DNA from 2 places in the Mesorhizobium sp. M0030 genome. Region 1 is predicted to be linked to the other one. Evidence: riboswitches for the same ligand, from Rfam matches in the RefSeq annotation. Region 1 holds a riboswitch; the other holds the start of a gene.
The links. Region 1 has a riboswitch for cobalamin ahead of NKJ80_RS02110 (aromatic ring-hydroxylating oxygenase subunit alpha). Riboswitches for the same ligand answer to the same signal wherever they lie in the genome.
Positions count from the first base shown of each region.

Region 2: linked by a shared signal. The riboswitch ahead of NKJ80_RS27985 (CbtB domain-containing protein) and the one ahead of NKJ80_RS02110 (aromatic ring-hydroxylating oxygenase subunit alpha) in region 1 are both predicted to bind cobalamin.

Region 1 covers NZ_JAMYVE010000001.1:453,744-458,032, reverse strand. The annotation lists gene NKJ80_RS02115 (DUF680 domain-containing protein) at 1-77, opposite strand, end outside; cobalamin riboswitch at 577-778, shown strand; gene NKJ80_RS02110 (aromatic ring-hydroxylating oxygenase subunit alpha) at 896-2,143, shown strand; gene NKJ80_RS02105 (FAD-binding oxidoreductase) at 2,181-3,281, shown strand; gene NKJ80_RS02100 (PqqD family protein) at 3,444-3,866, shown strand; gene NKJ80_RS02095 (serine kinase) at 4,019-4,289, shown strand, end outside.
Region 2 covers NZ_JAMYVE010000018.1:1,052-5,340, reverse strand. The annotation lists gene NKJ80_RS28000 (MFS transporter) at 1-732, shown strand, start outside; gene NKJ80_RS27995 (aromatic ring-hydroxylating oxygenase subunit alpha) at 740-1,915, opposite strand; gene NKJ80_RS27990 (gamma-glutamylcyclotransferase) at 2,050-2,742, shown strand; cobalamin riboswitch at 2,810-3,004, shown strand; gene NKJ80_RS27985 (CbtB domain-containing protein) at 3,041-3,220, shown strand; gene NKJ80_RS27980 (CbtA family protein) at 3,236-4,039, shown strand; gene cobU (bifunctional adenosylcobinamide kinase/adenosylcobinamide-phosphate guanylyltransferase) at 4,032-4,289, shown strand, end outside.

The sequences.
Region 1 (4,289 bases):
CCGTAATTGTCGCTACCGGCGAAGGCGCTGCCGGTGATCGCCAAAACGGCTGCGGCAGTGAGGATGATCTTTTTCATTTTTAGTACTCCAGTTTGTCTGTCCGTCTAGCGGCGTGTCTTGGGAGGAATTCGCGTCGTTCGGACAGCCCCGATGTGGGAAAGCCATAGGCTGGTTGCCAATCACGAAGTTGTTCCGTGTGGACCACGGTCCTGCACCTTGAAATTGTGCCAGGAAGTTCCTCTATGGTCATTTATCGCATTGTTTTCAGTTGCTTATGTCGAACCGAGTGGTTCGCTCCGGTGTCGGTTTCCGGGCCGTCGTTCACACCGTCCTGCACGCATTGTCAACAGAAACGAACCGTTCGGTTCGATTAGAGATTGCTAATAGTAACTTTTCGATACCGTTGAGCCCTTTTTGCCCCCGATCGGAACTGGATCCGCAGCGATTCGAAACGGCGATGATAGCGCCGCAAGACAGGATCTCAGCCCTTCGGTGGTCGGCGGGGCGTATGCCGCGCGTGTCGCGCCGCATGGATATGATGTCGCTTTCATGCCGACGTCGCGATCGCTGCCGTGATTAGATGATCGCATCTCAGGTGCCGCTTCGTGACGACGCAGCGGAGAATTGGGAAGCCGGTCAGAATCCGGCGCTGCCCCCGCAACGGTGGTGGAGTTGAAGTCGCAACGGGAGACCACTGGGCAGCAGCCTGGGAAGGTGTCGCGATGGTCCGCAAGGACAACTCCAAAGCCCGGAAACCAGCCCGAGATGCATAGACTCGACTGATCGCGGTGGGCGGTCAAGAGGTGGATAGTGCATGTCCGGCGCCGCGCCGGCCTGCGTCCGATCCTTCCTCCATCACCACCAAGTTCAGTCCTTAAACCACGAGGACAGAACTATGGATACGCGCAACGACATGTTGAGGCTCCTGAACGGCCGCAAGCAAGGCTTTTCGCTGGAACAGCCCTTCTACACCGACCCGGACTATTTCAAGCTCGACATGGAGCTTATCTGGTATCGCGACTGGCTGTTCATCGGCCATGATTGCGAACTGCCGAAGCCCGGCAGCTATATCACCGTGCAGATCGGCGATTATCCGGTGGTGCTGGTCCGCGACCAGAAGGGCAACATCAACGCCTTTCACAATTCCTGCCGCCATCGCGGCAGCCGTGTCTGCAACACTGAGAAGGGCATGGCGGCAAAGCTTGTCTGCCCCTATCACCAGTGGACCTACGAGCTTGACGGCCGGCTGCTGTTTGCCCGCCAGATGGCCGACGGTTTCGACAAGAGCCAGTTCGGCCTGAAGCCCGTCGCCTGCGAGAGCGTCGGCGGCTACATCTTCATCTGCCTGGCAAAAGAACCTGCCGACTTTGCCCCGATGCGCGCCATGATAGAGCCCTACCTCAAGCCGCACCGGCTGAATGAAGCCAAGGTCGCCTTCGAGAGCACCATCATCGAGAAGGGCAACTGGAAGCTGGTCTGGGAAAACAACCGCGAATGCTATCACTGCGCCGGCAATCATCCAGAGCTGTGCAAGACATTCCCCGAAGCGCCGACGGTGACCGGCGTGCAGGGCGCCGACAGCGATCCGGAGATGCTGGCGCACTGGGCGAAATGCGAGGCGGCGGGCCTGCCGAGCAAGTTCCGCATCGATCCGGCCGGGCAATACCGCGCCACCCGCGCGCCGCTGCTGCGCGATGCCGTCAGCTACACGATGTCGGGAAAGCGCGCGGTGACGAAGAACCTGTCCGACACTGTTGCCGCCGACCGCATCGGCACCTTGATGCACTACCACTATCCGACGACCTGGAACCACATACTGATCGACCATGCGGTCACCTTCCGGGTGCTGCCGATCAGCGCCACCGAAACCGCGGTGACGACCAAGTGGCTGGTGCACAAGGATGCGGTCGAGGGGGTCGACTACAACCTTGAGGAGCTCACCCATGTCTGGACCGAGACCAACGACCAGGACCGCCGCATCGTCGAGGAAAACGCCTTTGGCATCCTGTCTCCGGCCTATGAGCCCGGCCCCTATTCGGAGCTGCACGAGGGCGGCGTGATCCAGTTCGTCGAATGGTACGCGGCCTTCATCGGCCCGCGCCTTGCCGAAGGCGGCCGGCCGGCGCTACGCAGCGTCGCGTGAGCTGGAGCAGGCGAAGAGGGACCAGAGGATGAATGCGATGACGGATCTTGGGCTGTATCGCCATCTTGACCAGATGGCGCCGTGGAACGATAGGCTGCAGGTGCTGGAAGTGATCGGCGTCAGCGACGAGGCGCCCGACGTCAAGACCTTCACCTTCCGCTCCGACAACCAGACCTGGTTCCGCTACAAGCCGGGCCAGTTCCTGACGCTGGAACTGCCGACACCGGACGGGCCGCTGATGCGCACCTACACGCTGTCGTCGTCGCCATCGCGGCCGTTTTCGATCGCGGTGACGATCAAGGCGCAGGCCGGCAGCATCGGCACGCGCTGGATGTTCGACCATCTGGTGCCCGGTTCGCATGTCAAGGCCTACGGACCGGCCGGCGACTTCTCGTTGCACAGCCACCCGGCGGCCAAATACCTGTTCATTTCCGCCGGCTCCGGCGTGACGCCGATGATGTCGATGCTGCGCTGGCTGAACGACTGCGCGCCATGGACCGATGTCGGTTTCGTCAACTGCGCGCGGCGTGCCGAAGAGATCATCTTCCGCAAGGAACTCGAACTGCTCGGCGGCCATATGCCCGGCCTGTCGCTCGGCTTCATGATCGAGGAACGTTCCAGCCGCGAAGGCTGGTACGGCCATATGGGCCGCATCGATGCGATCCGGCTGCCCTTGCTGGCTCCGGACTTCCGCGAGCGCGAAATCTTCTGCTGCGGCCCCGATCCGTTCATGCGCGCCGTGCGCGGCATGCTGGATGCCGCCGGCTTCGACATGACGAAATACCATCAGGAGAGCTTTGCCGCGCCTGTGGTGGAGGAAATTCCGGCGCCGTTTGCCTCCCCGGTCGAGGACGGCATCGCTGCACCTGTCGAAGCCGTGACGCCGATCCGCTTCTCGCTTTCGGAGGTCGACGCCGGCTGCGTCGCCGGCCAGACCGTGCTGCAGACGGCGCGCAGCTCGGGCGTGCGGATACCCGCTGCCTGCGAGTTCGGCCTGTGCGGCACCTGCAAGGTGAAGAAGGTCTCCGGCGCTGTCGAGATGAGCCACAATGGCGGCATCCTCGACCACGAGATCGACGACGGTTTTATCCTTGCCTGCTGCTCGAAACCGTTGTCGGCGCTCGAAATCGAGGCTTGAGCCGGTCGACTTCGCCGCAACGGTCGCCGACGCAAGCGTTGTGTTCGCGGGTCTTTGTCTTGCCAAGCATAGGCCGAGTGATTTAGACGCACTTAGGAAGGGCTGGGCAGACCGTGAAACCGGCGCATCCCTTCATGGGCGCATGGAACGGGGGACAGAGCGATGCAACAGCGGGTCTACGCGGTCGCAAGCAAGGACATCGTTTTCGAATCATTCGATGGCGAAGCCGTCGTTCTCGATCTTTCGAACGGTAAGTATTTCGGCTTTTCCGATTCCGGCAGCCGGGTCTGGCAGGCTTTGTCGTCCGGCGTCGCCACTGAAGCGCTGGTCGGAGCTGCCGCGGGCGCCGCAAAAATAAGCCTGGCCGACCTCGAAAGCTTCGTTGCCCGACTGCTCGATTTCGGGTTGCTTGCGCCAGCCGAAACACCGGCACAACCGCTTTCGGGCGAGCTGTCGTCTGCGCTTGCTGCCAGCAATGAGCCGCTCAAGGTCGATGTTCATGACGACCTTGCCGATCTCATCATTGTCGACCCGATCCATGAGGTCGAGGAACCTCTCGGCTGGCCGGCGGTGAAACAGGCATAATCGTTTCCCTAAAGCGCGTCGCGTTTGAACGGACTCAGGCGACGCGGTTTAGATCTTTGATTTTATGCACGTCGTCGTCTCAAAACCGGGGCCACCCCGAGCGACGTGCATCAGGCGACCCGGCGCAATTCTGGACGCTGAACAACCAACACATGCCTTTGATCACGCTGCAAACCCTGCCGGATTATGCCCGCCATGTGCTGGCGGCCGCGGAAAGCGCCGCCGCCTTCTATCCCGTTGCCGCCAGCGTGCGGTTGCCGGGACTGGACCTGAGTGTCCACCTCGACCATGGCACGCTGGCGGAAGCCATGAGCCATGCCTTCATACCGGCCCCGGAAAATCCGTCTGCATCTGACGGCTGCCGCATTTTCGTCGCCCACCCGGCCATCGATGGCGTCCTCGCCCCGGCCACCTGGGGCCGAG
Region 2 (4,289 bases), on a different contig from region 1:
CCGACACTCGGCATCTTCCTCTACACACGCTACGGCATCTATGCCGCGCATGGCGCGGTCGCGGTGTTTGCGTTGGCCTTGCTGGCGCTGTTCTGGACCTACAGGCTGGGCGACAACCGGTCGATCCGGCCGGGCAAGACACGGCCGGCCAATCCGCTGGCCAATATCGGCCGCTTCGTAGCACAACCCAGGCTCAGGCTGGCCTGGCTGATCGCCTTCGGCCGCTCCTGCTTCTGGACGACGTTCTTCGTCTACGGGCCGCTGTTCATGGTGATTACCGGCGAGGGCAAGCTTGCCGGCGGCCTGCTGGTTTCGGCCGGCAATGCGCTGTTGTTCATGGCGATCTTCTGGGGCAAAGCGGGAAAACGCTTCGGCGGCCGGCGCACCATGACCTTCGCCTATTTCGCGATGTCGGCGACGCTGCTTGCGGCGGGCGCGGTCGGCACTACCGCGCCGCTGCTTACGGGCTTTTTCCTGCTCTGCGGCGCCTTCTTCACCATCGCGCTCGATGCACTGGGCTCGACCGCCTTCATGCGCTCGGTGCGGTCCTATGAGCGGGCGCAGATGGCCGCGGTCTACCGCACCTATCTCGACTTTTCCGAGCTGACGCCGCCGCTGGTCTATTCGGTGGTGCTGGCGTTTTTCGGCCTCGGCTCGGTGTTCGTGACGCTGGGCATTCTGGCCGCTGTTTGCGGCTTTATCACCTGGCGCTATCTGCCGAAGTCGCTTTAGTCGCCGATCAGGCGGTTGCCTCAAGCGCTGCATGCCGCTCGCGCACCCAGTTGTGGAAGCGGTGCAGATCGTACTCCTCCGGCATCAGCACGCCGGCCGCGTGACGCATGGAGCGCAGGCCTTTCTGGTTGATCTCGCAGATCGCGGCATCCTCCTCCAGCACCTGGGTGCCGAAGGCGACGACATTGTCGATGTCCGTCTCAGCCAGCGCCTCGGGCGCGAACAGCCATTCGGCGGTGAGTTCGGTCTGTTCGGGACCGAGCGGCATCAGTCGCACCGTCCTGACATAATCGACATGGCCGACGATGAACATCGAGGGCAGGCTGGTGGCATAGGTCTGTCCGGCCGCACGCTCGGCTGGCGTCAGGCCCGGGAAGACCGGGCCATGGGCATGTCCGTCGCGCGACCAGGTCTCGGCGCCGGCGCGCAGGCCACCCGAAAACTCCGGTGCGTCATTGTCGGCATGGCGGACCCAGTCGGGGTCGTCGTGCCGGCTCATCAGGCCGCGGCCGTATATCGGCACCAGCCGAGACAGGTCCTTGTGGACGCCTGGGCAATGCAGGCACTCGTTGAAGTTCTCCCAGAAGATTTTCCAGTTGCAGTTCATCACCTTGCGCAGGACATGGCCTGATACCAGCGTTTCCAGCGGCCAGTTGGCGAGGTCGCCGGATGCGGGATCGAAGGAGGTCTCGGCGGAGCCGGCCGTCGCCTGCTGAAGGTTCACAAAGACAAAGCCGCGCCACACCGACAGCGCCACCCGGTAGAGCGGATGATCTGCCTTGTCGAAACCATCTGGCAGCGATTTCGAGGGAACGCGCACGAGATCGCCGCGCAGCGAGTAGGACCAGGCATGGTAGGGGCAAGTGATGAGCCGCGCTTTCAGCCGGCCCTCGCTTTCCTGGCAAAGCTGCGAGCCGCGATGCCGGCAGGTGTTGTGGAAGGCGCGCAACTCGCCGGTGTCGTCGCGCAGCACGACGATTTCCTGCGTGCCGACGCGGAATGTCCTGAATGCCAAAGGCTGGGCAAGATCGGCCTCGCGGCAGACGAGCAGCCAGCTTTTGTACCAGATGGCCTCGAGATCGCGCTGGTAAGCCTCGCTATCCCAATAGGCCGATGACGGTAGCGTCGGTTCGGCCCGGCTCAGGCCGTTATAGGGGTCGCGCTCGCTCGGGTTGGGATGCATGGCTGGCTTCCTATGAAGCGTCAGCCGACACCCCGGCAAATCGTTTGTCAATCAGAGTGCCGCATTGCCGGTTGCAGGCGCGGCGCATAATCATGTCGTGGACATGGGACATTCGGAATTGGGGGGATTCGGACGTGGCCGCACGACAGATGTCGCTTACGCCGGAGCTGGTCGCGCGCTGCTGGCGCGAGATCAGGGACCCCGGGCCTGATCCGGACGCGATGCATCTCGATGAAGCCGACTATGACGCGCTTCTGGATGAATTGCAGGTCGAACTCCCGGATAGCGAACCGCTATGGCTGTTCGGCTATGGATCGCTGATCTGGAAACCGGAAATAGATTATGTCGAGGACCGCGTTGCGCTGGCGCGCGGCTGGCATCGGTCCTTTTGCATGAACATGACGCGCTGGCGCGGCACCAAGGTCAGCCCCGGCCTGATGATGGCGCTGGACCGTGGCGGACAATGCAAGGGCGTCGCCTTTCGGCTGACCGACAATAACCGGCGCGAGCAGTTGGGCCGGCTTTTCCGGCGCGAAGTCACGCTGAAGCCGACAAGCTACCGGCCGCGCATGCTGAAGCTTGCAAGCGAGGCCGGACCGCTCAGGGCATTGGCCTTCGTGATCAACCGCAACGGCCTGACCTATTCCGGCCCGCTCGACGAAGGCAAGATCGTCGAAAGGCTGGCCACGTCCTGCGGGCACTGGGGATCGGGCGCCGACTATCTCTACAACACGGTGAAAAACCTTGAAGAGCGCGGCATTCACGATCGCCATCTGTGGCGGCTGCAGCGGCTGGTTGCCGAGCGGATCACCGCGTTGAACCCGTAACGCCGCATGGCGCATTCGCGCTGTTGGCCGGCGGAATTTGGTTTGCCGGATGCGGCCGTTTCAGCCTATAGTCATGCATGTCGTCGGTTCCGTTAGGGACCAAGAGGGAATGCGGTGAGGGCTGACTTGTTGCCCAATGCCGTGGCTGCCCCCGCAACTGTGTGCGGTAGTCCTCTCCAAGCCACTGAGGATTTTTCCTCGGGAAGGTGGGGAAGGGCGCTGATCCGCGAGCCAGGAGACCTGCCGGCGACAGGGAACTGACTTCGATGCCCTCGGGTGGAGGGCGAAAGGACAAGATATGAATACCGCTTCCGTCTCCCTCGGCGCATCCGTCTCCTCGCAGTCGCGCTTCATGCAGCTCGTGCTTAGCGCGTTTCTGGGCATTTTCGTCGTCGGCGTTGTCGGTTTCTCGCATATCGATGCGGTCCACAATGCGGCGCACGACTATCGCCATTCGATGGCGTTTCCCTGCCACTGACGAGGATCTGACATCATGAACCTGTTTCGCAACGTCGTGTTCATCGCGGCGATCGCAGGGCTCGTGGCGGGTGTCGCTCTCGCCTGCATGCAGGCCTACGCCACCGTGCCGCTGATCCTCAAGGCGGAGGTCTACGAAAAGGCTGGTGGCGGCCATGAGCATCAGCATGCCGCGGCGCCCGCCGCCAACGCTGCGGACACCGATGCCATGAGCACCGCCGCGCCGGCGGAAAATGCGGTGAGCAGCGCAGCACCGGCTGAAGCAGCCGCGCCGGCGGAGGACGAAGGCTGGGCGCCGGCCGACGGCTTCGAGCGTTTCGCCTTCAGTGTCGTCGCCAATATCGTCACCGGCATCGGCTTCGCGCTGGTCCTGGTGGCGGTTTCCGAGTTCGCCGGCGGCATCGGCAGCTGGCGCCAGGGCGTGTTCTGGGGCTTGGCCGGCTTTGCCGTGTTCACGCTGGCGCCGGGCCTCGGCCTGCCGCCGGAACTGCCGGCAATGCCGGCGGCCGATCTCATGCAGCGCCAGATCTGGTGGTGGGCAACGGTGATGACAACGGCGATCGGTCTTGCCCTTATCACCTTCCGCACGTCGGCGCCCCTGACCGTGCTCGCCGTCGTCCTGATCGTCGCCCCGCATATTGTCGGCGCGCCGCAGCCTGACAGTTTCGTAACGCCGATCCCGGAGGGCCTGCATCATCAGTTCGTGGTGGCGGTGACGCTGACCAATCTGGTGTTCTGGCTGGTGCTCGGCGCAGTTGTCGGCATAGTGCACTCGCGCTTCACCGGCACCGCGACCAGCCTGCGCGACAGCTTTGCCTGATCGCAGTTTGACCTTCATCATCGGCGGTGCGCGCTCCGGCAAGAGCGCGCATGCCGAAACTTTGGCGACGGCGTTGCCGCCGCCATGGGCCTATATCGCCACCGCGCAAGCCTATGACGGCGAAATGCGCGAGCGCATCGCGCAACACCGCTCGCGCCGCGGCGAGGGATGGGCGACCATCGATGCCCCGCTTGATCTTGCCGGTGCGCTCGAGGCATTGCCGGACAACCAGCCGGTGCTTGTCGACTGC